DNA from 4 places in the Streptomyces sp. NPDC016677 genome. Region 3 is predicted to be linked to each of the others. Evidence: riboswitches for the same ligand, from Rfam matches in the RefSeq annotation. Region 3 holds a riboswitch; each other region holds the start of a gene.
The links. A riboswitch is a leader RNA that binds a small molecule or an ion and turns the genes downstream of it on or off. The one in region 3 is predicted to bind cobalamin.
Positions count from the first base shown of each region.

Region 1 (7,009 bases), on a different contig from region 3:
CGCATGGCCAACGGGGAGCCGATGGCCATCGAGACCACCCACCTGAGCGCCAAGCGCTTCCCGGCGCTGCGCCGCTCCCTGGTCAAGTACACGTCCCTGTACACGGCGCTGGCCGAGGTCTACGACGTCCATCTCGCCGAGGCCGAGGAGACCATCGAGACCTCGCTGGCCACCCCGCGCGAGGCCGGCCTGCTCGGCACCGACGTGGGCCTGCCGATGCTGATGCTCTCCCGGCACTCGCGCGACCGGGACGGACAGCCGGTGGAGTGGGTGCGGTCGGTGTACCGGGGGGACCGGTACAAGTTCGTGGCGCGGCTGAAGCGACCGCGGGACTGACGTCGCCTCCCGTGCGGCGCGCGACCCGGACGGACCGGCGGGAGGCACACCCGCGCACGGGTCCTCGCCGCCGCTGAGCGGCTTTCGCGGGGACCCGCCGGTCTTCGGGGACCGATATACGGACGGGGTCTTCCGCTGTCGTGTAACCGTCACCTAGATTGCCTCCGCATTACAGGGCTGACCACCTAGGGGACGGAGCCGCCGCATGTCGCAAGCCTCAGGAACGAGTTCGGGGCCGGTGGTGACGCCGGTGCGCGTGGTCATCGGCCTCTGCCTGGTCGCACCGTTCGTGGCCATGCTCTGGGTCGGGTCGTACGCGAAGACCGACCCGGCGTTCATCGGCATCCCGTTCTTCTACTGGTACCAGATGGCCTGGGTGCTGATCTCGACGGCGCTGACGATGATCGCGTACAAACTGTGGCAGCGGGACCAGCGGGCCCGGCGCGCTCCCGAGGGGGGTGCGGGCAAGTGAACGACGGCGTCAACGGCGTGGCACTCGCCGTCTTCATCTTCTTCTTCGTCCTGGTCACCGCGATGGGCTTCCTGGCCGCGCGCTGGCGCCGGGCCGAGAACGAGGCCAGCCTCGACGAATGGGGCCTGGGCGGACGCTCGTTCGGCACCTGGATCACCTGGTTCCTGCTGGGCGGCGACCTCTACACGGCGTACACCTTCGTCGCCGTCCCGGCGGCGATCTACGCGGCGGGCGCCTCCGGCTTCTTCGCGGTGCCGTACACGATCCTGGTCTACCCGTTGATCTTCACCTTCCTGCCCCGCCTGTGGTCGGTCTCGCACAAGCACGGGTACGTGACGACCTCGGACTTCGTGCGCGGCCGGTTCGGCTCGAAGGGACTGTCGCTGGCGGTCGCCGTCACCGGCATCCTGGCCACCATGCCGTACATCGCCCTCCAGCTGGTCGGCATCCAGGCCGTGCTGGACGTGATGGGCGTCGGCGGCGGTGAGGACACCAACTGGTTCATCAAGGACCTGCCCCTGCTGATCGCCTTCGGCGTGCTCGCGGCGTACACGTACTCGTCCGGGCTGCGGGCGCCCGCGCTGATCGCGTTCGTAAAGGACACGCTGATCTACCTCGTGATCGCGGTCGCCATCATCTACATCCCGATCAAGCTGGGCGGCTTCGACGACATCTTCGCCGCGGCCGGTGACAAGTTCGAGGCGGCGGGCGCGGGCGGCGTGACCCCGCCCGACACCGGCCAGTGGACGTACGCCACCCTGGCCCTCGGCTCGGCGCTGGCGCTGTTCATGTACCCGCACTCGATCACCGCGACGCTGTCCTCGCGCAGCCGTGAGGTGATCCGCCGCAACACCACGATCCTGCCGCTGTACTCCCTGATGCTGGGGCTGCTGGCCCTGCTGGGCTTCATGGCGATCGCGGCCGGCATCAAGGTGAGCAACGGCCAGCTCGCCATCCCGCAGCTCTTCGAGGACATGTTCCCGGACTGGTTCGCGGGCGTGGCCTTCGCGGCGATCGGCATCGGCGCGCTGGTCCCGGCGGCCATCATGTCGATCGCGGCGGCCAACCTCTTCACCCGCAACATCTACAAGGACTTCATCAAGCCCGACGCCACGCCGGAACAGGAGACCAAGGTCTCCAAGCTGGTGTCGCTGCTGGTGAAGGTGGGCGCGCTGGTCTTCGTGCTCGGCATGGACAAGACGGTCGCGATCAACTTCCAGCTCCTGGGCGGCATCTGGATCCTGCAGACCTTCCCGGCGCTGGTCGGCGGCCTGTTCACGCGCTGGTTCCACCGCTGGGCGCTGCTCGCCGGCTGGGCGGTCGGCATGGTCTACGGCACGCTCGCGGCGTACGGCGTCTCCTCGCCGACGCAGGCGCACTTCGGCGGCTCGTCGAAGGAGATCCCGGGCATCGGGGAGATCGGGTACATCGGTCTGACGGCGTTCGTGCTCAACGCGCTGGTGACGGTCGTCCTGACCTTCGTCCTCCGCGCGGCCAAGGCCCCCGACGGCATCGACCAGACCCGCCCGGAGGACTACACGGCGGACGCGGGCGACCCGGGCGTGGAGGTGGAGCTGCCGCCGGCGACGGCCGGCTCCGCGCACTGAGACGCGCCCCTGAGGAGCGCGGGGCTGTATCGACATGCGGCCCCGCCGTGCGGGCGCGGGCAACCGGACACACCCCCGGCGGGCCGCCGAAAAGACCCACACCGGCGGCCCGCAGTCGTGCACACTCCCCGCATGGACTTCCGTATCCGCCCAGCCCACCCCACCGAATACCCCGCTCTCGGAGAGATCACCGCCACCGCCTACCTCCACGACGGCCTCCTCGACTTCAGCGCATCCGACGCCTACCTCGAAGAACTCCGCGACGTGGCGAAACGCGCCGCCGCCGCGGAGGTACTGGCAGCCGTGAAGGACGACGCCGTCCTCGGCGGAGTCACCCTCGTGCCGTCCGGCGGCCCCATGGCCGAGCTCGCCCGCGGGGGAGAGGCCGAGATACGCATGCTCGCGGTGGCCCACGCGGCCCGCGGCCGCGGCGTAGGCGAGGCCCTCGTCCGCGCCTGCGTCGATCGCGCCCGCGGCGTCGACGGCTGCGAACGCCTGGTCCTGTCCACGCAGAGGACCATGCGCGCGGCCCACCGCGTCTACGAACGCCTCGGCTTCGTCCGCACCCCGGACCGCGACTGGAACCCGGAGCCGGACGACATCACGCTCCTCACGTACGAGCTGTCCCTCTGACTCGACAGACACTACATCTGGGGTCGCTTTCCTCTCGCGGCACAACATGTATGCTCATGCTCGCTGTCGCCGCAGGGGAATCCGGTGCGAATCCGGAACTGTCCCGCAACGGTGTACTCGCGTGTCCGCACGCCTGTCCAGTCCGAGTACCTGCCGACAGTGCGCCCGGCCGTCCGGCCCGGGCGCCTGACGTCCGGGCCTCGTGGAATGGGCCGGTGGACGCGACGCCGCGCGCGCTCGTGAGCTGCCCCCTGCCCTCCGCAAGGCCCCGTGCCGAGCGAGGGAGTGCTCCCCATGACCATCGCGCCAGCCGACCCGGTATCACCGGCCGGCCCCGCTCCGGCAACGCCCCCGGTGCCCGAGGACAGGCCCGGTGCCGCGCTGCTGCGGACCCTGACCGAACTGACCGCCGACCTCCCCGACGCCGACCCCGGCCGGGTCGCCGCCGCCGCGCTGCGCGGCCGGTCCGCGCGGGCCGACGAGGCGGAGCTGCGGGAACTGGCCACGGAGGCCGCGGCCGGCCTGATCTCCGAGGACCCGGCGTACTCGCGGCTGGCCGCCCGGCTGCTGACGCTCACGCTGCGCGCCGAGGCCGCCTCCCAGGGCGTGACCACCTTCACCGAGTCCGTCGCCACCGGCCACCGCGAGGGCCTGGTCGCCGACCGTACGGCCGACTTCGTACGCCGGCACGCGGACCGCCTGGACGGAATGCCCGACCCCGCCGCCGACGACCGCTTCGGCTACTTCGGTCTGCGCACCCTGCACAGCCGCTATCTGCTCCGGCACCCGCACACCCGCAAGGTGATCGAGACCCCGCAGCACTTCCTGCTCCGCGTCGCCGCCGGCCTCGCCGACGACGACACCCCCGGGTCCGTCGCCGACGTGGCCGCGCTCTACGGCCTGATGAGCCGCCTCGACTACCTCCCCTCCTCCCCCACCCTCTTCAACTCCGGCACCCGGCACCCCCAGATGTCGTCCTGCTACCTCCTGGACTCCCCCAGGGACGAGCTGGACTCGATCTACGAGCGCTACCTCCAGGTCGCCCGCCTCTCCAAGCACGCCGGCGGCATCGGCATCGCCTACTCCCGCATCCGCGCCCGGGGTTCGCTGATCCGCGGCACCAACGGGCACTCGAACGGCATCGTCCCGTTCCTCAAGACGCTCGACGCCTCGGTCGCCGCCGTCAACCAGGGCGGCCGGCGCAAGGGAGCGGCGGCGGTCTACCTGGAGACCTGGCACGCGGACATCGAGGAGTTCCTCGAACTGCGGGACAACACCGGCGAGGACGCCCGCCGCACCCACAACCTGAACCTGGCGCACTGGGTCCCGGACGAGTTCATGCGCCGCGTCGAGGCGGACGCGGACTGGTCCCTCTTCTCCCCCGCCGACGTCCCGGAGCTGCCCGACCTCCACGGCGAGGAGTTCGACGCGGCCTACCGCGCGGCCGAGGCGAAGGGCCTGGCCCGCAGGACGCTCCCCGCCCGCGAGCTGTACGGCCGTATGATGCGCACCCTCGCGCAGACCGGCAACGGCTGGATGGCCTTCAAGGACACCGCCAACCGCACCGCCAACCAGACCGCCGAACCGGGCCACGTCATCCACTCCTCCAACCTCTGCACGGAGATCCTGGAGGTCACGGACGACGGGGAGACGGCGGTGTGCAACCTGGGCTCCCTCAACCTGGCCGCCTTCGTGACCGGCGGGGCGATGGACTGGGACCGCCTGGACGCGGCCGTCCGCACCGCCGTCACCTTCCTGGACCGAGTCGTCGACATCAACTACTACCCGACCGGGCAGGCGGCCCGCTCCAACAGCCGCTGGCGCCCCGTCGGCCTCGGCGTGATGGGCCTCCAGGACGTCTTCTTCACGCTCCGCCTGCCCTTCGACTCCCCCGAGGCCAAGACTCTGTCCACCCGTATCGCCGAGCGGATCATGCTGGCCGCGTACGAGACCTCCGCGGACCTCGCCGAGCGCGCCGGCCCGCTGCCCGCCTGGGAGAAGACCCGTACCGCACGCGGGGTCCTGCACCCCGACCACTACGACGTGGAGCCGGCCTGGCCCGACCGCTGGACCGCCCTGCGCGAGCGCGTCGCCCGCACCGGGCTGCGCAACGCCCTGCTCCTCGCCATCGCCCCGACCGCCACCATCGCCTCGATCGCGGGCGTCCACGAGTGCGTCGAGCCGCAGGTGTCCAACCTGTTCAAACGCGAGACGCTGTCCGGCGAGTTCCTCCAGGTCAACTCCTACCTGGTGGCCGACCTCAAGCGGCTCGGCGCCTGGGACGCCCGCACCCGCGAGGCCCTGCGCGAGGCGAACGGCTCGGTCCAGGACCTCGACCGGCTCCCCGAGGACGTCCGCCGCCTCTACCGCACCGCCTGGGAACTCCCGCAGCGCGCCCTGATCGACCTGGCCGCCGCCCGCACCCCGTACCTCGACCAGGGCCAGTCCCTGAACCTGTTCCTCCAGACCCCGACCATCGGCAAGCTCTCCTCGATGTACGCCTACGCCTGGAAGCGGGGCCTGAAGACCACGTACTACCTGCGCTCCCGCCCGGCGACCCGCATCGCCCGCGCCGCACAAGCACCAGCACAGGCGGCCGCCGCCTGCTCCCTGGAGAACCCCGGGTCCTGCGAGGCCTGCCAGTGAAGACCGATACGAAGAACCAGACCGAGAACCAGGCCAAGAACCTGCTCGACCCCGGCTTCGAGCTGACCCTGCGCCCCATGCGCTACCCCGGCTTCTACGAGCGCTACCGGGACGCCATCAAGAACACCTGGACCGTGGAGGAGGTCGACCTCCACTCGGACGTGGCCGACCTCGCCAGGCTCACCCCCGCCGAGCGGCACCTGATCGGCCGCCTGGTCGCCTTCTTCGCCACCGGCGACTCGATCGTGGCGAACAACCTCGTCCTGACCCTCTACCAGCACATCAACTCCCCCGAGGCCCGGCTCTACCTCTCCCGCCAGCTCTTCGAGGAGGCCGTGCACGTCCAGTTCTACCTGACCCTGCTGGACACCTACCTCCCCGACCCGGACGACCGGGCCGCCGCCTTCGCGGCCGTCGAGAACATCCCCTCGATCCGCGAGAAGGCCGAGTTCTGCTTCAAGTGGATCGACTCGGTGGAGTCGATCGACCGCTTGGAGACCAAGTCCGACCGCCGCCGTTTCCTCCTCAACCTCATCTGCTTCGCCGCCTGCATCGAGGGCCTGTTCTTCTACGGGGCCTTCGCCTACGTCTACTGGTTCCGCGGCCGGGGCCTGCTGCACGGCCTGGCCACCGGCACCAACTGGGTGTTCCGCGACGAGACCATGCACATGTCCTTCGCCTTCGACGTGGTCGACACCGTCCGCCGGGAGGAACCCGGCCTCTTCGACGACGACCTCCGCCACCAGGTCACCGACATGCTGCGGGAGGCCGTCGAGGCCGAGCTGCGGTTCGCGCGCGACCTGTGCGGTGACGGCCTGGCGGGGATGAACACCGACTCCATGCGGCAGTACCTGGAGTGCGTCGCCGACCAGCGGCTCGCCCGCCTCGGCTTCGCCCCGGTGTACGGCTCCCAGAACCCCTTCTCCTTCATGGAGCTGCAGGGGGTCCAGGAGCTGACCAACTTCTTCGAGCGGCGCCCGTCGGCGTACCAGGTGGCGGTGGAGGGTTCCGTCGACCTGGACGAGGACTTCTGAGCCCTCCGGCCCACCGCCACCGGTTCACCCCGGTACGGAGCACCGCCCCGCACACCCGCCTGCGCACGTCCAGGGAGCCTCGGGCCGCCTGGACGTGCGCGCCGCGTCCGTCAGCGGGGCAGCGCCCGCAGCCGCAGCCGGCGCGGCCGCAGCGTGATGCCGATCCGGGGCCGGGTGTCCGACCCCGGCGCGTGCTCGAACCGGAAGGCGGCGGCGATCACGGCGGTGACCAGCGTCAGCTCGGCCATGGAGAAGTGATCGCTGGGGCACTTGCGGTTGCC
Region 1 covers NZ_JBVHEO010000003.1:559,050-566,058, reverse strand. The annotation lists gene ACZ3IG_RS12340 (GntR family transcriptional regulator) at 1-336, shown strand, start outside; gene ACZ3IG_RS12335 (DUF3311 domain-containing protein) at 542-808, shown strand; gene mctP (monocarboxylate uptake permease MctP) at 805-2,415, shown strand; gene ACZ3IG_RS12325 (GNAT family N-acetyltransferase) at 2,548-3,048, shown strand; cobalamin riboswitch at 3,099-3,220, shown strand; gene ACZ3IG_RS12320 (ribonucleoside-diphosphate reductase subunit alpha) at 3,343-5,694, shown strand; gene ACZ3IG_RS12315 (ribonucleotide-diphosphate reductase subunit beta) at 5,772-6,728, shown strand; gene ACZ3IG_RS12310 (bifunctional albaflavenone monooxygenase/terpene synthase) at 6,839-7,009, opposite strand, start outside.
Region 1: linked by a shared signal. The riboswitch ahead of ACZ3IG_RS12320 (ribonucleoside-diphosphate reductase subunit alpha) and the one ahead of ACZ3IG_RS06105 (ABC transporter substrate-binding protein) in region 3 are both predicted to bind cobalamin.

Region 2 (7,009 bases), on a different contig from region 3:
TCAGGTCGTCGCCCCGCCGCACCACCTTGGGCGGGGTGACCTTGCGGGCCAGGAGTTCCTTGCCGGCGAGGTCGAGGACGAGCGTGCCGCCGGGAGCCAGGCAGGTGCGCATGGTGCGCAGCACGCGCGCGTTGTCGGCGGGGTCCTCGAAGTACCCGAAGGAGGTGAACATGTTGAGGACGACGTCGAAACCGCCCGGTGCGCTGTACTCGCGGGCGTCGGCCCGTACGTACGTCACCTCGGCACCGGCCTCGGCCGACCGCTCGCGTGCCCGGTCCAGCATGGCCGGGCTCAGGTCCACTCCGGTCACGCGGTGACCGCGGCGGGCGAGCGGCACGGTGAACACCCCCGGCCCGCAGCACAGGTCCAGCACGCGCGACCCCTGCGGGAAGGCCAGCAGGGGGGAGGTGCTCAGCAGTTCCTCGGCCTGCCCGTGGCGCTGCTCGGAGAAGAGGAAGTCATGGAACTCGGTCCAGAAGTCATCGTCCTGGAATCCGCCCGTCCGTGTCATCGCGCGTCAGTGCTCCTTCATGGTCGTCGGGGACGCGGTGCCGCGCCGTGCGACGGCGCAGCGTGAGCAGAAGAGGGGGGAGCAGCAGACACTGGGCGGCGGCCAGCAGCCAGAACCAGCCGGTGTGTCCGGCCCGTTCGCCGAAACCGTACAACTGCCCGCCCAGCACGCCGCTCGCGCAGGCGCCCAGGCCCGCGGCCAGCCGCTGCTGGCCGAAGACCACGGCGTCGGAGCGAGGGCTGCGGCGCAATGCCTCCAGGTCGTTCTTGAGGAACAGCACGATGTCGCCCAGGGTGATCAGCGCGCCGCCCGCCAACAGCGCCGTCCGGGTACCGGCCGCCAGCACGGCCAGGCCCGCCGCCAGACCCGTGAAACCGACCGCGAGGGCGACGGCGTACGGCATGCGCCGGATCAGGCCGGACGCGAGCGGCTGTACGACGATGACCAGGGTGAAGCAGAGCAGCAGCACCAGGCTGTAGAACGCGCTGGAGGCGCGCTGGACGGCGTACACCGCCAGGAAGTGCTGGAAGTGGAAGTAGAGGTAGAAGGCCAAGGCGTTGGCGGCGAACGGCAGGAGTGCCACGCCGGCCAGGAGACCCGAGGGGGCCGTGTCCTTCGATCCGGTGGGGTGTTCCGCGGTGGTCTCCGGTAGTCGCGCGTGTCCCGCCGTGACCGCGAGGAACAGCGCCGTGACGGCCGCGAACAGCCAGCCGGGCGACGACAGGACGAACGGCGCGGCGATCAACGGGCCCACGGCCATGCCCGCGTTGAGTGCCGCGTTGCCCGCCGACAGGAACGCCGGGCGGCGCTCGTCGTCGACGCCGTGCACCAGGTACGCCTTGTTCGCGGGCAGGTAGAGGGCGGCACCGCAGCACGTCAGGACCAGCGCCCAGACCGCCAGGAGCGGCCAGCGCGGGGCCGGCAGGAGCCCGGCGAAACCGGCGGTGCGCACGACGAGGGCCCACAGCATCGTGCGGCGCAGCCCGATCCGGTCCGCGAGGGCCCCGCCGACGATGCCGCCGGAGAACTGCACGAGCGACGCCACGGCCAGGACGACACCGACCGTGCCGAGCCCCATACCGAGCCGTTCGTGCAGGAAGACCGACATGAACGGCAGGACCATGAAGCTGCCGAGCGGAATGAGGAACGAGCTGGCCAGGAGGAACCGCAGCGGGCCGGTGAGCGGGAACAGCGAGGCCCGCAGCCCCGGTCCCCGGGGGGCGCGCTCACCCACCGGGCGCCTCCCGGCCGGCCGGGTCGGTGAGTACCCGCAGGGCGTTGGCAGCGGCCACCGCGCGGTGGGTGGCGAGTTCGGCGGTCTCCGCCTCGGCGTACACGATGCCCGCGTAACCACGGCTGTCGTCCAGGTGCTCGATGAGGTCACCGGCCCGCTTGACCGGGTACCAGGCGGGCGTTCCCGGCATGCCGGTGAGCCGGTCGAGCCCGGCGACCCCGGTGAACACGCCGGGCGCGGCCGGATAGCCCAGAACGAAGGCGACGGCCGGACCACCGGGAACGTCCGCCTCCATGAGACCGGGGCGACGGCCGAGCGCGGCCTCGATCATCGCCTCGTACACGTTGACACCGAGCGCCCGGCACAGGCCCTCTCCGACCAGCGCGCCCCCGATCCGGGGATTGACCTCCACCACCTCCGGGCCGTCGGCGGTCAGGACGAACTCCACGTGAGCGAACCGGTCGGTGTAACCGATGGCGGCGAGCACCCGGCCGAGCCAACGCCCCAGCGAAATCCGCTGCGGGTCCGGGAAGGCCACGGGGAAGGCGGTGATCTCCTCCCGGAAGCGCGGCTCCGGCGACATGAGGCGACTGGAGACACCGAGCAGTCTGGTGCGGCCGGCCCAGGTGAGCGTCTCGGCGCTGTACACCGGGCCGCTGAAACAGGGCTCGGCGAACAACCGCCCCTTCAGGTCCCGGCCGGACGCCTCCGCCAGCGCCGCGTCGAGTTCTCCCTCGTCCCGGACCAGCCACACGTTCTGGCTCCCGGTGCCCGCGGTGTCCTTGAGCACGAGCGGCAGCCCCGCCTCCTTGAGCAGCAGCCCGCGTGCCTCGCGGTCCGGGCCGGCGTTCTCGACGGCCCTGCCGCGGGTGAGGCCCGCGTCGTGCAGCCTGTTGCGTACGGCGGCCTTGTCCCGGGTCAGTCGCAGGACGGCCGGGTCGAGACCGGGCAGGCCGAGTCGTTCGGCGAGGGCGGCGCCGGTGAGGGTCCAGGTGTCGGTGGAACTGATCAGACCGCGCAGCGCCGGGACGCGCCGGAGCAGATCGGCGGACCGCTCCATGTCGAAGGTGTCGGTCACGACGACGTCGAGGGCGCCGGCGGGCAGCCGGCCCAGTTCGTAGGCGTAGTAGGCGGGGTCCCGGGTCAGCAGCAGCAGGCGCTCGCCGAGCCGGCCGGCGGCGCGGACCAGATGACCGAGGCCGAAGGTCAGCGACTCCAGGCAGGCCACGGTCATACGGCACTCTCCTGCCGGCCCGCCGGGCAGGCCGCGCGCCGCCACGTCATCCTCGACCAGGGCATGGTCATCTGCTCCGGGCCGCGGACCTCGACGGGCTTCAACGCGGCCGGATCGAGGGCCTCGGCGTGCCGGGCGAACACGCGCTCCACGTAGCGGTGTCCGGTGTCGGCCCCTATCACCAGGTGCAGTCGGTCGGGGTGGCGGCGGGCCTCGTACGTCGCCGTCAGATAGCCGGCACCGGTGGACAGCCCGGCGAACACCGCGTGTTCGCGCAGCAGGGCGACGGCGCCGGCCATGGCGTGGGTGAAGTCCAGCCAGTGCACGGTGTCGTAGAGATGGTGGCGGACGTTGTCGAAGACGATCGACGAGCCGATGCCGGCGATGATCGCCTCGGGATCGTGATGGTCCTGGCTGCCGAAGGTGACGCTGCCGAAGGGCTGGACGCCGACCAGACGCACCGAGGGGTCCGCGACACGCAGCCGTTCCACGACGCCGCCGGTCGAGGCTCCGGACCCCACCCCGCCGACGACGGTCAGCGGTACGGCCGGGAACTCCGCCGCGATCCGGTCGGCGACCTCCTGGTAGCCGAGGTAGTGGACGTCGTCGTGGTACTGGCGCATCCAGTGGTGCCCGGGACGCTCGGCGAGTATCTCCCGCACCCGTCGCACCCTCAGTTCCTGGTCGAGTGCGAGGTCGCGCGACGGTCTCACCCGTTCCACCGTGGCGCCGAGGATCTCCAACTGGGCCAGGGTGGTGGTGTCGACGGTGGTGGACGCGACGATGTGACACCGCATGCCGTACCGGTGACACGCCAGGGCGAGGGCGTAGGCGTAGATGCCACTGGAGCTGTCGATCAGGGTCTGGCCCGGACGGACCGTGCCCCGCTCCAGCAGATGACGGACGGCGGCCAGAGCCGAGTAGATCTTCATCGACTCGAACCGCAGCAGGACCAGGCCGTCGGTGAGCCGGACCAGGTCCGGGACTTTCAGAGCGTCGGCGATGTGGGGGTGGATCACCCGTAGCCTCCTTGGGCGAAGGTGCACTGGTGGCCGAGCGAGTGGAAGAACGCGGAGAGTTCGGACTTGACCTCGGCTCGTGGGCGTGCGGCGAAGAGATAGCCGGCCAGGCAGCCGGTGTGGGCGACGAAGACGCCGTCGGCGCCGAACCGCTCACGGTGGGCTCGCAGGCTGCTGAAGGTCGTCTTGGGCAGCACCTCCTGGGACAGCGCGGCGCTGGTCGTCGCGGCACGGGCGACGGCGGCCGGGTCACCCGAGCCGAAACCCTTCAGCAGATCGGTCAGACACCGCTGGTATTCCTCGCCGCGGCGCCGGTAGTGGTCCAGCAGCAGGGGAGTGACGGCGGCGGTGTCCACCGTGCCGGGTTCCATGACGTAGGCGGTGTGGAAGCCGAGGTCCGGGCCCAGTCGCCGCACCACCCGGTGCCGGCCGCTGAGGTACAGGGCGAACTCGTCGAGGAAGACGCTGTCGGCGCGCTCGATGTCCGCCAGGACGCCGAGGACCACGTCCTTGTCGTACGGCAGGGAGAAGACGCGGAACAGGCAGCGCAGCGTCGCCACGATGTCCGCCGTGGAACTGGCCATTCCCACGCCCACCGGCAGTTCGGAATGGGTGCGCCAGTCGCCGGGCGGCAAGGTGAGACCGTAGTGCTCCAGGAAGAGGCGCGCCGCTGTCGCCGACTTCTCACCCAGTGCCGGCGGACCCGGTGAGCCGGCCGTCGTCCTCGGTGTGAAGTACACCCAGGAGTGGCGGTCCACGGGAAAGGACACCACCGCGATCTCGGGATCGGTGCCCGCTCGCAGCGGGCCCTGGTACAGCTCGCCCAGGGTGCCGTGGCAGACACCGGAGACCGTGCCGCCGGACAGGCCCGGTTCCTGGAGGACGCCCGCGACGGGTCCGAGTACCGTCGGTCCCGGTCCGTCGGCCGGCACGTCGACGAAGGACCGGTACGGCCGACATGGATCGGCTGGCTCCCGCACACCGTCCTCCTCCGTACCGGGTCTTGCACACCGACAGGGAAGGAGACGGGGCCACACGCACGACCGACCGTACCGCCGACCCGGTCCACGAGGTCACGTGCACAGCCCGCTCGGGAAGCGGGCGCAGTGGCAGGTCTTCGGACTCGCGGGCACGTCCGCCGACAGGGCGGACACCTACCGGCCGTCTCTTCCCCGGCCATGACGCCGGCCCAGTGACATCGACGGCTTTCGTTCCCGCTCACCGCTGCGGGACAGCCCCGGATTCGCACCGGGTTCCCTCTTGCGTCGCGCCACCGGGCGTCCGGGCGGACGGGAGGCGCGAACCGACTGCGTGCATCAGCGTAAGGGCGCCCGTACTTCTGGGACAGTGGGAGTTCTGCGGTTGTCTTGAATGTGGAGGGAAGGCGGAACCCGGCGTATCCCTGCGCAGTTGTCGGGGGCGGCTCTGGCCGGATAACGCCTCTGGGGATCGCTGTCTCATCAGCCAGACTCGTTGTCTCACGACACATGCACACCGCTGCCGCGGTGGCCGGTGCCCGGGAGGCCCCTGATGACGTCAGACGTGAGGCCGGACGAGGACGGGGCGGCAGCCCCGCGCGGACGGCGACGGCCCCCCGGCGACCGCGTCGTGCTCCGCGCCGATCTGCGGTCCGCCCTGCCCGACGCCGCCGCGGCGGTGGTGGTCACGGCGCTCGTGTTCGCGCTCCTGTGGACGCGTATGGAATCGGGTGCTTCGGACACGGTCGCGGTCATGCCGTTCATGGACGACGCCGGCACCTACTGGATGTACTTGCTCAGCCAGGCTTTCGGCTGGTCGGGACTGCTGTGGGCCTGGGGCACGGTCATGCTCGGCCTGCTGCTGTCGGGACCACGGCCCACCCGGTTGCCGGTCTCCCGGCAGGTACTGGAGCGCTGGCACCGCACCACGAGCCTGACGACGACGGCGCTGATGTTCGCACACGCGCTGATGTTCGCGGCGGAACTCGTGCGCTACGAGACGAAGGTGGACTGGGCGGAGCGGCTGTGGGTGGCCTTCGCGGACACCTTCGTACCCGGCTGGTACGACTCCGGAACCGGCCGGACCGCCATCCCGATCGGCCAGGGGGCCCTGTACCTGGCGATCCCGCTCGGGCTGCTGTTCTACGTCCGGCACCGCATCGGAGCGAACACCTGGCGACGGCTGCACCGGTTCGTGATCGTCGTCTACGTGCTGAGCGTGTGGCACACCCTGCTGTACGGAACCAACGTCTGGTACGGGGAGTGGCCCCGCACCGTCCTGTGGCTGCTGCAAATCCCGGTCGCGGTACTGCTGTTGCTCCGCCTGCTGCGGCCCGCCCGGCGGGCCGAACGGCTGGGTGCACCCGGCGGGGGCGCGGCCCGGCCGGGCTGGTGGGTGCGGGTGGCGGGACGGGTCGCGGTCGGGGCCGTCGTCGTCGGACTGGTCGTCGTGGTGGTGTCCGGCCGCGACGGCGGACGGGACCGTCCGACCGATCCGCCCGCGACGGCCCCCCACACCCAGGAGACGGACTGACTGCCGACACCGGGCGGGCCGGACGGACGGCGCATGACACCCTGACCGGAACAGCGAACGGCCCGTGCCGTGCCGCGGCACCGGTACGCGTCCCCGACTGCCTCGGCGTCCGCGAAGACGCCGACGGCCGTGGGAGCGGGAGTCGTACACGGCGGGCGGTGAAGCCGGCGCCGGCGGCTGGTCGCGCAGCGGTACGGGGCAGCGTGACCTTCCCGAAGGCGGAGCGCTTCGCCCGGCGTGGGGCGGTGATCGCCTGGGAGGCTCGGGCGGAGGCGGCGGACGACTCGGCGGCGCGACCGGGTCGCGTGCGCGCACCCGCAGCAGCGGGTGCGCGCACGGCGGCACCGCCCTCCCGGGCAGCTCCTGGCGCGGGACCGGGTCGCACTGGCCGGCATCGTTCACGTCCTGCGGCGCAGGGCGTGGCCTGGCGCGACGTGCCGAGAGAAGCGGTGGCCCGGCCCGGGGTGACGGCCTGGCGCCGACTGCGGGACTGGGCCGTG
Region 2 covers NZ_JBVHEO010000007.1:315,389-322,397, reverse strand. The annotation lists gene ACZ3IG_RS21625 (class I SAM-dependent methyltransferase) at 1-511, opposite strand, end outside; gene ACZ3IG_RS21620 (MFS transporter) at 480-1,745, opposite strand; gene ACZ3IG_RS21615 (ATP-grasp domain-containing protein) at 1,738-2,979, opposite strand; gene ACZ3IG_RS21610 (cysteine synthase family protein) at 2,976-3,998, opposite strand; gene ACZ3IG_RS21605 (GHMP family kinase ATP-binding protein) at 3,995-4,978, opposite strand; cobalamin riboswitch at 5,091-5,321, opposite strand; gene ACZ3IG_RS21600 (ferric reductase-like transmembrane domain-containing protein) at 5,529-6,509, shown strand.
Region 2: linked by a shared signal. The riboswitch ahead of ACZ3IG_RS21605 (GHMP family kinase ATP-binding protein) and the one ahead of ACZ3IG_RS06105 (ABC transporter substrate-binding protein) in region 3 are both predicted to bind cobalamin.

Region 3 (7,009 bases):
CGCCCAGGGGCGGCGGTGCGGGATGCGGCCGAGGGCGACGACGTCGCGGACGGTCAGTTCGGTCTGGGTGTGGGCGTGCTGTTCGACGGTGGCGATTCGGCGGGCCGCGGTCCGGCGGCCGACGCCGGTCAGGGGCCTGCCGTCGAGGGTGACGACGCCTGCGGCGGGCTGGAGCACGCCCGCGAGCAGTCTGAGCAGAGTGGACTTTCCCGACCCGTTGGGGCCGAGCAGGCCGACCGTCTCGCCCGGGCGGGGGGCGAGGGTGACGCCGTCCACGACGAGCCGGCCGCCCGCGCGCCTGCCCACACGGTCGGCCCGCAGTCCTCCGGCTCCGGGAGCGGCCGTCCCGGAGCCGGCCGGCTCGCGAGTCGTCTCGGGACCGGCCGTCTCATGTGCCGTCCCGAAGCCGGCCGTCTCGCCGGCCGTTTCGGGACCGGCCGTTTCGGCACCGGCCGCTTCGGAACCAGCCGCTTCGGCACCGGCCGCTTCGAGGCCGATCGTCTCGCCGGCCGTCTCGGGGCCGACGGTCTCGGGCTCGTTCACGCCCGCCTCCGGCCCCGGTAGAGGACTGCCACGAAGGCGGGCACGCCGATGAGGGACGTCACCACTCCCACCGGGATCTCCTGCGGGTCGAGGACGGTACGGGCCAGGGTGTCCACCCACACCAGGAACACGGCCCCGGTCAGCACGGTGACCGGCAGCAGCCGGGCGTGGGCGGCGCCGGTCAGCACGCGGGTGGCGTGCGGCAGGACCAGCCCGACGAAGCCGATCGCCCCGGCGCAGCTGACCAGGGCGGCGGTGAGCAGGGCGGTGGCGCAGAGCAGGACGAGGCGGGTACGGGCCACGCGCACACCGAGGCTCGCGGCGGCCTCCTCGCCGAAGGTGAACGCGTCCAGGGTGGCGGAGTGGACCAGGCAGACCACGAGTACGGCGGCCAGCACCCCGGCGCACAGCAGCACCTCGGTCCAGCCGGCGCCGGTGAGCGAACCCAGCAGCCAGAACATCACGCCCCGGGTGGTCTCCGCGTCCGCCGAGGTCAGCACGGTGAACGAGGTGAGCGCGGAGAACAGCTGCATGGCGGCCACCCCGGACAGCACCACCCGGTCGACGCTGCCGCCGAGGCTGTGACTGAGCAGCAGGACCAGCCCGAAGGAGAACAGCGCGCCGAGGAACGCGCCGGCGGACAGCGACACCGCTCCCCCGCCCACGCCGAGCACGATCACGGCGACCGCCCCGGTCGAGGCCCCGGAGGAGACCCCCAGCACGAACGGGTCGGCCAGCGGATTGCGCAGCAGGGACTGCATGACCGCCCCGCACAGCGCGAGGCCGGCGCCGCACACCGCGGCCAGCGTCGTGCGCGGCATGCGCAGGTCCCACACGATGCCGTCGCGCAGCGGCGCGAGGTCGGTCCGGCCCAGCCCGAGGTGGGCGGCGACCGAGGCCCACACATCGGCGGTGGAGATGTCGGCCGGCCCGATGGTCACCGCGACGGCGACCGACACCGCCAGCGCGGCCAGTCCGGCCACGGTGAGCAAGGGGGTCCGTATGCCGGTCACTTGGCGAACCCGAGGTCCCGCAGGCCGGCCGCCACCTTCTCGATGCCCTCCACCGTGCGGATGGACGGGTTCATCGCCTGTCCGCTGAGCAGGACGTACCGCTTCTTCCGCACGGCTGTGAGATTGCGGGTGGCCGGGTTGGTCTCCAGGAACTCGATCTTGGCCTTGGCGGTCTCGGCGGTCTGGGACTCGCGGGTCAGGTCGCCGAGGACGATGACGTCGGGGTCGCGGTCGGCCACGGTCTCCCAGTTGATCTGGGGCCACTCGTCGTGGGTGTCGGAGAAGACGTTCCGCGCGCCGAGGGCGCGGGTGATGGCGCCGGGGGCGCCGCAGCATCCGGCGAGGTAGGGCGACTGGGAGTTGGCGAACCAGTACATGAGGGAGACGTCGGAGACCTGGAGGCCGTCGGTGGCCTCGCGGACCCGCGTCCTGAGCTGCCGCACCAGTCGGTCACCGCGCTCGTCCACACGGAAGGCGTGCGCCAGGTCGCGTATCTCGCCGTACACCGTGTCGAGGGTGAGCGGCGTACCGCGGGAGCCGTCGCCGCCGCTGTCGTTGTCCTTGCCCGCCTCGCAGTCGGACGGGGAGACATAGGTGGGCACGCCCAGTTTCTCGAACTGTTCACGGGTGGCGACACCGCCCGTGCCGAGTGTGGAGACGAACGAGGCGGTGACGAAGTCGGGTCCGGCGTCCAGGACCTTCTCGAAGGAGGGGGCGTTGTCGGCGAGCCGGGGCACCCGGGCGTTCGCCTTCTCCAGGCCCTTCATCACGGGGTCGGTCCAGGTCGCGGTGGCGACCAGGCGGTCCGCGAGCCCGAGGGAGAGGAGGATCTCGGTGCTGCCCTGGTTGAGGGAGACGGCGTGCCGCGGCGCCGACTCCAGGGTGACGCGGTGTCCGCAGTTCTCGATGGTGACCGGCCGGCCGGCGGACGGGGAGCCGTCCGTGGCCGTGTCCTCGCCGTCGGAGGTGCCGCAGGCGGTGAGCAGCAGGACGGAGGTGAGCAGCAAGGCCGCGGAACGGGGGACGGAACGGAACACGGGCATGCCTCGGGTGTCGGGGCTCTGGACGCGGAGCCTGGCCTACGGTCGCCCTCCGCACGGGGTGCGGAGGTGCCAGCAGGTCTTCGGACTCGGGTTCGTCCGGACGAGGCGCCTTCCCAGGACCGTTCCCGCCGTCGCGCGGTTCCCGTCCCAGTGGCGTCAGTGCCCCGCCCGTCCCCCTCACCGCTGCGCGTCAGTTCCGGATTCCCACCGGATTCCCTGACCACCGAGGTGGCGTGACTGGCCTCGGCAGACTACCAAGCACCCCGACCGGGGCGGTGCGGCGGGGCGACGGCGGTGAGACGCCGGCGTATCCGCTCGACGCCGGCGGGGGTGCGCAGCGGCGCGGCGGTGGCACAGCCGGGCAGGCCGGCCTTGACCAGGGCGCTGAGCAGGGCCCGGGGGCCGCTGTCGAGGTAGGTGGTGAAGCCTCCTTGGCGCAGGGCGCGCAGGGTGTGGTGCAGGGCCATGGGTTCGGTGAGGTGGGCGGCGGCCACGGTGCGCAGTTGGGCGGGGGTCCGCGCCCAGTGGCCGGCGGTGGTGTGCACGGCGAGGGCGGGGCGGGCGATCGGCTGGGCCCGCAGCAGACGGCGGAAGGAGCGGTGGACCTCCCCGAGCAGCGGATGGTGGAAGGCGGTGCGGCTGGTCAGCCGGGTCACCCGGTGCCCGTCGTCCAGCAGCGCCCGCTGGAGGCGGGCGAGCTGGCCGTCGGGACCGGCGAGGACCGTCTGGGCGGGCGCGTTGCGGGCGGCGATCCGTACCCGCTCCGTACCGCAGGTACGGATCAGGTCCGCCGCCCGGTCGGCGCCGGCGTCGGTGGCCACCATGCCGGCCGCCGGCAGTCCGGCGGTCCTCAGCAGCCGGTCCCGTACGCACAGCAGTTGGACGCCCTGGCGCACGGTGACGGCCCCGGCGACGGTGAGAGCCGCCAGGTCCCCGACGCTGTGGCCGAGGACCGCGTCGATCCAGGGGCCGGCGAGGTCGAGCAGGACGGTGGCGGCGGCGACCACCGCGGCGTAGGTGGCCAGGTCGAAGCCGAGCGGGTCCGCGCTCAGGAGTTCCTCGGGGCCCGGGGCGTCCGCCTCGGTGAGGAGCCGGCCGACCGGCACGGCGGCGGGGCCGCGGTCCGGCGCGTGCGCGTCCACGGTCGCCAGCACCTCGGCGACCGCGGGCACTTCGCGCAGGTGCCGCAGGGCGCCTGGGAGGTAGGCGCCCTGCCCGGGACACATCAGGACGGTGCGCGGCCGGTCCCCCGCCCGCGCCGGGGGGCCGTCGGCGCTCGCGGAGCGGGGATCGACGGGACTGGCGTCGACAGGGCCGGCATCGACGGGACGGGGGTCCACGGAACGGGGGCTCATGGCGCGGGGGTTGACGGGACGGTGGTCCGTGAGGCGTCGGTGGTGGCTCACGGGACGGTGGTGAAGGCCAGCGCGACGTTGTGCCCGCCGAAACCCATGCTCGTACTGACCGCCGCCAGCGGTCCGGCGGGCAGCGGTTCGGGACGGCGGCCGACCACGTTCAGACCGATCGCCGGGTCCACGCGTTCGAGGCTGCGGGTGGGCGGCGCCGTTCTGTCCCGCAGGGCGAGGACGGTGGTGACGGCCTCGATGGCTCCGGCGGCGCCCAGGGTGTGCCCGAGGGCCGCCTTGGTCGCGCTGACCGCCACGTCGTCCAGCACCTTCCCGAACGCCGTGTGCAGGGCCTGGGCCTCGCTGAGGTCGCCGACGGGCGTGGAGGTGGCGTGCGCGTTGATGTGCCGGACCTCCTCCGGTAAGAGACCGGCGTCGTCGAGGGCGGCGGTCACGGCGGCTGCGCAGCCCGTGCCGCCGGGCGCCGGCTGGGCGACGTGGTGGCTGTCGTTGGTGATGCCCGCCCCGGTCAGGCGGCCGTGCACCCGGGCACCGCGGGCCGCGGCGTGCCCGGCGCTCTCCACCACCAGCATGCCGGCGCCCTCCCCCATCACGAAGCCGTCGCGGTCGGCGTCGAACGGACGGGACGCCCGCTCGGGGTCGTCGCACCGCCGGGACAGGGCGCGCAGCCGGGCGAACCCGGCGAAGACCAGGGGGTGCAGGCCGGCCTCCGCGCCGCCCGCGATCACCACGTCGGCACGGTCCTCCCGGATCAGGGCGAGGGCCTGGGCGAGGGCCTCGGCACCGGACGCGCAGGCGCTGACCGGGGTGTGCACACCGGCCGTGGCGCCGACCATCAGGCCCACCTCGGCGGCGGCGTGGTTGGGCAGCATGACCGGGATGGCCCGGGGGCTGACCCGGCCGGGACCGCCGGCCTCCAGCCTGCGGTTCTGCTCCAGGATGCTGAGGAGCCCGCCCAGCCCCACACCGACGATGACGACGACCCGGGAGCCGCCTCCCGCCAGGGACGTCCCCTCCAGGCCGGCGTCGCGCAGCGCCTCCCGCGCCGCGACCAGGGCGAACTGCGCGGAACGGTCGCAGTGCGCGGCCTTGGCGGGCGACAGCTCCGAGCCGGGGTCCACGGCGGCGGGCGCCGCCGGATACACCTGGGGCGGGCCGTCCGGGGCACCGAGGTCGAGGCTCTCGACCCCGCAGGCGCCGTCCAGCAGGGCCGCCCAGGTGGACGGGACGTCACCGCCCAGGGCCGTGGTCATGCCCAGCCCCGTGACGACGGCGGCGGTCTCGTCACGGGCCCGCGCGGCCCGGTCCCGTGGGCTCACGCGGCGCCACCGGCCGGAGCGGGGGCCACGGAGAGAAGATGGTCGACGATCTCGCGGACCGTGGTCAGTCCCGCCGCGTCGTCCACCGGGACCTGGACCTGCCAGCGGTCCTCGATCGCGGCGATCAGTTCCAGCAGGGCCAGCGAGTCGACACCGAGGTCGTCCTTCAGGTCGCTGTCGAGGCCGACTTCCTCGACGGACACGTCCTCGACGGTGGCGGCCAGCAGTTCACGCAGTTCGTCGAAGAGCGCGCGGTCGTCGGCTGTGGGCGGCATGGGAGGTCCTCCTTGGTCGTGGCGTGCGGCGCGCCCGGGAACGGTCCGGTGGGCACCGTCCGTCCCGAGCGCTCCGACACGGCACCGGCGTCCGCCGGATGCACGCCGACAGCCTTTCCGACCGTCCCGAACGGTAAGCGCCGCTTCACGGAAGACCCCGGGGCAGCCGGAGCACGCCAGGGGCGCTCCACAACTGCCGTGCGAGCCACGTGCGTTCGGGCGCCCCATGGCGCGCTCAGGGTGAAGGGCGCCCCGTGCGTAAAGGGGCCGCCGAGCGCCCTTCAGTCCCTTCGTTCCGTCCGTCGCCGGCCGGTGGGCTCAGCCCTCGTCCTCCTCGTCCCCTTCGTCGTCGCCCTCGAAGAAGTCGCCGACCTCGTCGACGACTTCGGCCGCGACCATCCCGCCGACGACGCCCACGGCCAGGCCCGCGGCACCGGCGGCGACGGCGGTGCCGATGCCCGGGCCGGAGCGGTGACCGTCGTGGTGGCCGCCGTGGTGCTCCTCGTGCCCGTGGTGCCCGTACGAGGCGTGCGAACCGTAGGAGGCCCGGTGGTCGATCAGCTCCCGGATCCAGCCGTCGACCTCGGCGTTCCAGTCGCGCACGTCGTGGTGGCCGACGGTGAAGCGGGTGAGGGCGTCGTGCCCCTCGGTGAAGAACCCGCCGCGCTTGTCGGCCTCCAGGACGACCTCCAGGCCGCCGGGGTGGGCGAGGAAGGTCAGTTCGATCTCGTTGACCTGGTGGGCGTACCGCGGGGCCGGGACCAGCTCGATCTCCTGGTAGAACGGCAGCTGCTGCCCGGTGCCGCCGATCCGGCCGTACTCCAGGTCGGCGGAGCGGAAACCGAAGCCGAGCTGGCCGAGCGCCTCCAGGATCGCCTCCTGGGCGGGCAGCGGTGCCACGGTGAGCTGGTCCAGGTCGCCCTTGTCGCGGGCGCCCGCCACCGACAGTTCGGTGCGCACGCCGAGCACGATGCCCAGGCCCTGCCCGTACAGCTCGGTGACCGGGGTCTCCCACGGCAGCGGCACGCTGAACGGCACGGCGCGCTCCTCGCCCTCGGCGAGCCGGAATCCGCCGCCGACGAGGAACCGGTCGAAGACGACCGCGCCCTCGCTCTCGCCCTCGGCGTGCTCGGCCTCGACCCGCGCCACCAGTTCCAGCGCGATGTGCTCGACGTCGAAGTCGGCGGTGCCGCCCTTGAGCCGGACCTCACCGGTGAGCGCCGCACCGGGGCGGGCAGCGCCCGGGGCGAGGACCGTGTCGACCGTGGGTCCGCCCACGCCGAGCGAGCCGAGCAGTCGTTTGAACACCATCGTGGCGTCCACTCCTTCATGAGACAGGTGTTTCTACGTGCATGTAGAAGAGTAGAGGCAGAAGGGCGGTCGCCGGCACGCGAGTTGGGCCCGTGTCCCGTGCGGCCGTCCCGGTGGCGGAACGCCGGCGGTTTTGCT
Region 3 covers NZ_JBVHEO010000002.1:173,925-180,933, forward strand. The annotation lists gene ACZ3IG_RS06095 (ABC transporter ATP-binding protein) at 1-321, opposite strand, end outside; gene ACZ3IG_RS06100 (FecCD family ABC transporter permease) at 540-1,556, opposite strand; gene ACZ3IG_RS06105 (ABC transporter substrate-binding protein) at 1,553-2,599, opposite strand; cobalamin riboswitch at 2,654-2,856, opposite strand; gene ACZ3IG_RS06110 (ACP S-malonyltransferase) at 2,851-3,954, opposite strand; gene ACZ3IG_RS06115 (beta-ketoacyl-[acyl-carrier-protein] synthase family protein) at 4,002-5,285, opposite strand; gene ACZ3IG_RS06120 (acyl carrier protein) at 5,282-5,560, opposite strand; gene ACZ3IG_RS06125 (sporulation protein) at 5,879-6,871, opposite strand.

Region 4 (7,009 bases), on a different contig from region 3:
CCCGTCGAACTCCGGGATCGCGACCTGCATCGCCGCGTCCATGGGGGAGAGGGCGGCGTCGGACGCCTCCCAGGCCGCCTTCGACGAGGTGAGGCAGAGCCCTTGCAGCACGGGCACGTTCAGGTCGGCGAGCGCGCCGATGTCCCACGCCTCCTCGTCCCCGCCGGCCGACGCCTGCGAGGCGTGCGTGCCGCCGGCCGCGAGGACGGTGGCGACCAGGGCGTCCGCCCGGCCCAGCAGCTCGTACAGCCCGGCGTCCGCGCCGCGCAGCGAACCGCAGTACACGGGGAGCGCGTTGGCGCCCTTCGCCTCGATCGCGTCGCACAGGGTGTCCACGAAGGCGGTGTTGCCGCTCAGCTCGTGGGCCCGGTAGAAGAGCACGCCGACCGTCGGGCGGCCCTCGACGTACGGGCGGTCGCCGTGGACGCCGTACTCCGGCATCTTCCGCGGCTCGTCGAAGCCCTCGCCGGTCAGCAGCACGGTGTCGGAGAGGAACCGGGCGAGCTGGGTGAGGTTGTCCGGGCCGCCCTCGACCAGGTAGCGCAGCGCCTCCGCGACCACGCCGGCCGGCACGGACGACTGGGCCATCAGCTCCGCGTCCGGCACGGACTCCCCGCCGAGCAGCACGGTCGGCAGCCCGGACGCCTTCAGCGCGGCCAGCCCGTCCTCCCAGGCCCGCTTCCCGCCGAGCAGCCGTACGACGACCAGGTCCGCGCCGTCGAGCAGCGCGGGCAGCTCCTCCTGGACGTCGACCCGGGTGGGGTTGCCGATCCGGTACGAGGCACCGGACGCGGCACGGGCCGCCAGCAGATCCGTGTCGGCGGTCGACAACAACAAGACAGTGCTCATACGGGCGCTCCCGGTGGAATGAAGGGCAGTCCTTGTGGCGCGCCGGACTCGATGAGCCGCCACAGCGCGTCCGTGTCCGCGTGCTGTTCGATCAGGTCGCCGAGCCGGTCGAGCTGCTCCTCGCGCAGCGCGGCGAACGAGGTGTCGGGGGCCGGCACGAAGCGGCGGCCCGCGGCGGCGGCCACCTCGCGCAGGAACGCCCGCCGGAACCCGTCCGACTCCAGCGAACCGTGCCAGTGCGTGCCCCAGGTCTGGCCGACCCGGCAGCCGTCCAGGAAGGGCTCACCGCCCTCCACGGAGGCGACCCCGTGGTGGATCTCGTACCCCTCGACCCGCTCGCCGAGGGCCTCGCCCACCGGCCGGGTGAGCGTCTTCTCACGGGCGAACCGCACCCGCACGGGCAGCAGACCGAGCCCGTCGACGTGCCCGGCGCGCGACTCGACGTCGTCCTCGATGTGCTCGCCGAGGAGCTGGAAGCCGCCGCAGACCCCGAGCACCGGCCGCCCCTCGGCGACCCGGCGCGCCAAGGCGTCCGCGAGCCCCCGCTCCCGCAGCCACTCCAGGGCCCGGACCGTCCCCCGCGTCCCCGGCACGACGACGAGATCCGCGTCGGCCAGCTCCTCCGGCCGGTCCACGAACCGCACGACGACACCCGGCTCGGCGGCCAGCGCGTCCACGTCCGTGAAGTTGGACATGAGGGGGACCGCGCAGACGGCGACCCGCAGCACGTCCTCGCCGACGGGGGCGGTGACCCGGGACTCCCGGACGGCGCCGCGCAGCGACACCGCCATCCCGTCCTCCTCGTCGATGCCGAGCCCGTGCCGGTACGGCAGCACGCCGTAGGCGGGCCGCCCGGTGAGCCCGCGCAGCATCTCCAGGCCCGGCTCCAGCAGCGAGACATCGCCCCGGAACTTGTTCACCAGGAACCCGGCGACCAGCGCCTGGTCCTCGGGAGCCAGCAGCGCCACCGTGCCGAAGAACGAGGCGAAGACCCCGCCGCGGTCGATGTCGCCGACGACGAGGACGGGCAGCCCGGCACCCCGGGCGATCCCCATGTTCACGATGTCGGTCCGGCGCAGGTTGATCTCGGCCGGACTGCCCGCCCCCTCACAGATCACCGCGTCATACGTGCCCCGCAGCTCGGCCAGGCACTCCAGTACGGTGCAGAGCAGTCGCTGCTGCCGCCCGCCGTGGTAGCCGCGGGCGCTCATCTCACCGACCGGCTTGCCCAGCAGCACGACCTGGCTGCTCTGTTCGCCGCCCGGCTTGAGCAGGACGGGGTTCATCAGCGCGGTCGGCTCCACGCGGCACGCCTGCGCCTGCATGGCCTGCGCCCGCCCGATCTCGGCGCCCTCCCGCGTCACGAACGAGTTGAGGGACATGTTCTGCGCCTTGAACGGCGCCACCTTCACGCCCTGCCGCACCAGCCACCGGCAGATCCCGGCGGTCACGACGCTCTTCCCGGCGTCGGAGGTGGTACCGGCGACGAGCAGACCGCCGTTCATGCCGTACGTCCTTTCCTCAGTCGCGCTCCCACGATCCGTGCGCCCGCGCACACGCCCAGCGCGAGCCAGCTCACGCGCCGGGACAGCCGTACCGCGCGGTCGATGTCGGCGACCCGCACGGCGCGTCCGCTCCGGTTGAGGACGGGCCGGTGCTCCACCCGGCCGCCGTAGGACAGCGTCCCGCCCAGCCGCACGCCGAGGGCGCCCGCGAAGGATGCCTCGACCGGGCCGGCGTTGGGGCTCGGGTGCCGGCCGGCGTCGGCCCGCCAGGCCCGTACGGCACCCCTCGGGTCGCCCCCGGCCGCCGTGGCCAGTACGGCGGTCAGCCGGGCGCCCGGCCAGCCGGCGAGGTCGTCGAGCCGGGCGGAGGCCCAGCCGTAGCGCCGGTAGCGGGGCGACTTGTGCCCGACCATCGCGTCGAGGGTGTTGACGGCACGGAAGCCGAGCAGCCCGGGGACCCCGGCCACGGCGCCCCACACCAGGGCGCCCACCACCGCGTCGGAGGTGTTCTCGGCGACGGACTCCACCACCGCCCGGGCGATCCCGTCGGCGTCCAGGGCCTGCGGGTCCCGTCCGCACAGGTGCGGCAGCCGGGCCCGGGCCCCCGCCACGTCCCCGGCCTCCAGTGCCCGCCCGATCGCGGACGCCTCCCGGGCCAGCGAGGTCCCGCCGACCACGGCCCAGGTGGCGGCGCCGGTCAGCGCGACGGAGGCGGCGGGGCAGGGGCGTACGGCACGGGCGGCCACGGCACCGAGGGCGACGGCGCCACCGGCGCACACGGCGGTGTGCAGGGCGCCCCGGCCCCGGTGGTCACGCCACAGCAGTTGTTCCACGGCACCGGCGGCACGGCCGAAGACGGCGACCGGATGCCCGCGGCGGGGGTCGCCGAGGAGCAGGTCACCGAGGAGGCCGGCGGCGGCGCCGTACGCGAAGACGCGTCCGGCACGCACGGGGATCAGCCGGTCACACGGGAGGCGGGAGAGGTACCGGGCCTGCGTTCCGGACGGCAGCCGAGCATCGCGTTATGTCCTCACTCAGGGTGTCCACGCCCTGGTTCGACGAGACCGGCGGTGAGAGTTCCTGGCTCCCGGGGAGTGCTCCCCGGTCACAGTGGCGGGACCGCGCCGGATTCGCACCGGGCTTCCTCTCCTGCCGCCGTACATGGCCCCGGAAGTCCACCACGGGCCGAGAACGCCCGTCAACTTGCCGTTGACCTGCGCGGGGGGAGTGTGCTGAGGCCCACACCGTGGACCGTTCGGGCTGGAGATGCCCTCGATCCGCCCGTCCCCGATGTCCCCGACGCCCGGAGACGGGGTGCGGACACGAAGCCGCCCTGCCGTAGGCACCCGTAGGGCACCCGGCAGGGCGGCGACAAGGGAGGCGAGGGGGAAGGGGGGAGGCTGGGAGGGGGGGCGTCAGGCCACGATCAGATAGATGCCGTACGCCACCGCCGCCGCGCACGCGGCGAAGCACACGTACGCGCCGGTGACCGCGAGGCCCGCGGAGCCGCCCCGCTCGGCGGCCCGCTCCTGGCGGGACAGGCCGGCGATGCCGAGGGTGAACAGGGTCACCAGGGCGACGGTGGCCACGAGGCCGACCCCGAAGACGGAGCCGAGGGCTGCCCAGTCGATCTTCATCGTGCTTCTCTTCTCCTGATGTCCGGACGGGACCGGCTCAGACGGGGGTGGCGGCCGAACGGGCGGCCGGGGCGTCGGGGGCCTCGGACGACTGGGCCGGGATGGTGGCCGAGAGCCCGCCGGTCACCGGAAGTCCGTCGTCCACCGGGAGCCCGTCCGTCGCCGGAGGTCCGTCGGCCGGGGTGCCCACCGGAGGCGGCGCCACGGCGGCCACCGCGGCGGTCACCACACCGGCCGGCTCCTGGGCGTCGTCCCCGCCGGTGACGTTGGTGTGGTCGACGACCTCGCGCCGCGAGATCCGCCAGATCGCGAAGCTGGCCGCGACCAGCAGCACCGCGACGAGCGCCGTGCCCCAGTCGCCCAGTCCGCAGACCCACTCGGCGAGCGCGGCGACCAGGGCCGCGGCCGGCAGCGTCAGCCCCCAGGCGACGAACATCCGCGTCGCCGTCGACCAGCGCACCACACCGCCCTTGCGGCCGAGGCCGGCGCCCATCACCGAACCGGAGACGGAGTGCGTGGTGGAGAGCGAGAAGCCCAGGTGGGAGGAGGCCAGGATGACCGTCGCCGCGCTGGTCTGGGCGGCGAAGCCCTGCTGCGGCTGGAGGTCGGTCAGGCCCTTGCCCATGGTGCGGATGATCCGCCAGCCGCCGAGGTAGGTGCCGAGCGCGATGGCGAGGCCCGCGGAGAGGATGACCCACAGGGGCGGGTCGGAGTCCGGGGTGAGGGCGCCGCCCGCCACCAGGGCGAGGGTGATGATGCCCATCGTCTTCTGCGCGTCGTTGGTGCCGTGCGCCAGCGAGACCAGCCCGGCCGAGGCGATCTGGCCGACGCGGTACCCCTTGTCGGCGGCCTTGCCGTCGGCCTTGCGGCCCAGCCGGTACATCAGCCGGGTGGCGACCAGTGCCGCGATGCCCGCCACCACGGGGGCGGCGATCGCCGGGAGCAGCACCTTGGTGACGAGGACGTCGCCGTGCACCGCGCCGACCCCCGCCGAGGCGATCGCGGCGCCGATCAGACCGCCCATGAGGGCGTGCGAGGAGCTGGACGGCAGGCCGACCAGCCAGGTCAGCAGATTCCAGAGGATCGCGCCGACCAGGGCGGCGAAGATGACCTCGGGACGGATGCCGGTCTCGTCGACGAGACCCTTGGAGATCGTGTTGGCGACCTCCACGGAGAGGAAGGCGCCCACCAGATTCAGGACGGCGGACATGGCCACCGCGATCTTGGGCTTGAGCGCACCGGTCGAAATGGTCGTCGCCATCGCGTTCGCGGTGTCGTGGAAACCGTTCGTGAAATCAAACGCGAGTGCGGTCACCACCACAATCGCGAGGATCAGCGAGAAGCTTTCCATTTACCCAGGCAATCGTTCGAGGTCATTGGCTGGACGAACGTAGGTAACCAGGGTGAACGGAAGATGAACTGGGAGGGGCGTGGTGGTGTCCGGAATCGGAGCCACCGCCCCCTGCCCCTGCCCCCTCCGGCCTCAGCCCCCCTGGGCGAACGTCTTCAGCCGGGCGAGGGACCCGTTGAACACGTTCTGGTCGCCCGGGAGCGGACCGGCGTTGTCGTACTGCCAGAACGTGTACGACGCCCAGCCGGCCGGCAGTTCACCCGCGCTCGGGGCGTCGTAGCGGGCGATCCACAGGGGGTGGTCCGCGGCGAAGGCGCGGCTGTTCCCGGTGCACGTCTTCCACCAGTGCGTGGTGGTGTAGATCACCGGCCGGCGGCCCGTGAGCCGCCTCACCTCGTCGCTGAACGAGTCGATCCAGGCCGTCATCCGCGCCTTGCTCAGCCCGTAGCACTTCTTCGTCTTGTCGTACGGGTTGTACTCGATGTCCAGCGCGGGCGGCAGGGTGCGGCCGTCGGCGCGCCAGCCGCCGCCGTGGCGCACGAAGTACGCCGCCTGGGTGCGGCCCGAGGACCTGTGCGGCAGCGCGAAGTGGTAGGCGCCGCGGATCAGGCCCGCCCGGCGCGCGCCGTCGTACTGCTCCTCGAAGTAGGGGTTGCGGTAGGTGTGCGACTCGGTGGCCTTGACGTAGGCGAACGTCGCGCCCTTCGCCCTGGCCCGGCCGAAGTCGACGGTCTTCTGGTGGGACGAGACGTCGTGCCCCTTCGGCCGGCCGGCCGCGGCCGAGGCGGACGCATCGGTGAGCGCGGTCCCGCCGAGGGCGAGCGCGGCGGCGCAGGCCGCGAGCAGCCGGCCCCGGCGGGACGGTATGAGGCGGGTGCGGTCACGGGCCATGATTCCCCCCGGAAATCCCCCGAAAATGGCAACGTGCATGACAAACCAGCCCGAGCGTACTCGAAGATCATCGAACGCTCACCGATCCCCGGCCAAGAGGAAGCCAGGGGCTGTTTGTCGTGATATGCACCCTCCCGGAGGCTCGGCTTCCGCCCTACAGTGCCCCGGCCTCCCGGCCCGCCTGGCAGGATCGCCGCAGCGCCGGTCGGCGGCGGGACCACTGGGGCGTACGGGACGCCCGGGAGGAGGCGGGATCGTGCGGGAGCCGCGGGGGAGATGTGTACGACCGGAGGAGGCCCGCGCCTGGGAGGCGCTGGTGGCCGCCGCCCGGCGCACGGTCGCCGACGGACTGGTGGTCGGCACCTCCGGCAACGTCTCGGTCCGGGTCGGCGACACCGTGCTGGTCACGCCCTCGGGCGTGCCGTACGACCGGCTCACCCCGGACGACGTCACCGGCGTGGACCCGGACGGGCGGCAGGTGCTCGGCGCGCTCGTCCCGACCAGCGAACTGCCCATGCACCTCGCGGTCTACCGGCACACCGACGCCCGCGCGGTCGTCCACACCCACGCCGTGCACGCGACGGCCGTCTCCACCCTCGTACCGGAGCTGCCGCTGGTGCACTACATGGCCGCGGCCCTCGGCGGACCCGTCCGGGTCGCCCCGTACGCGACGTACGGCACCGACGAGTTGGCCGAGAACATGCTCCGCGCCCTCGACGGCCGGACCGGCTGCCTCCTCCGCAACCACGGGACGATCACGTACGGCTCCTCCCTCG
Region 4 covers NZ_JBVHEO010000014.1:50,199-57,207, reverse strand. The annotation lists gene cobN (cobaltochelatase subunit CobN) at 1-849, opposite strand, end outside; gene ACZ3IG_RS28535 (cobyric acid synthase) at 846-2,354, opposite strand; gene ACZ3IG_RS28530 (cobalamin biosynthesis protein) at 2,351-3,304, opposite strand; cobalamin riboswitch at 3,410-3,549, opposite strand; gene ACZ3IG_RS28525 (hypothetical protein) at 3,770-3,991, opposite strand; gene ACZ3IG_RS28520 (inorganic phosphate transporter) at 4,029-5,342, opposite strand; gene ACZ3IG_RS28515 (lysozyme) at 5,475-6,233, opposite strand; gene ACZ3IG_RS28510 (class II aldolase/adducin family protein) at 6,487-7,009, shown strand, end outside.
Region 4: linked by a shared signal. The riboswitch ahead of ACZ3IG_RS28530 (cobalamin biosynthesis protein) and the one ahead of ACZ3IG_RS06105 (ABC transporter substrate-binding protein) in region 3 are both predicted to bind cobalamin.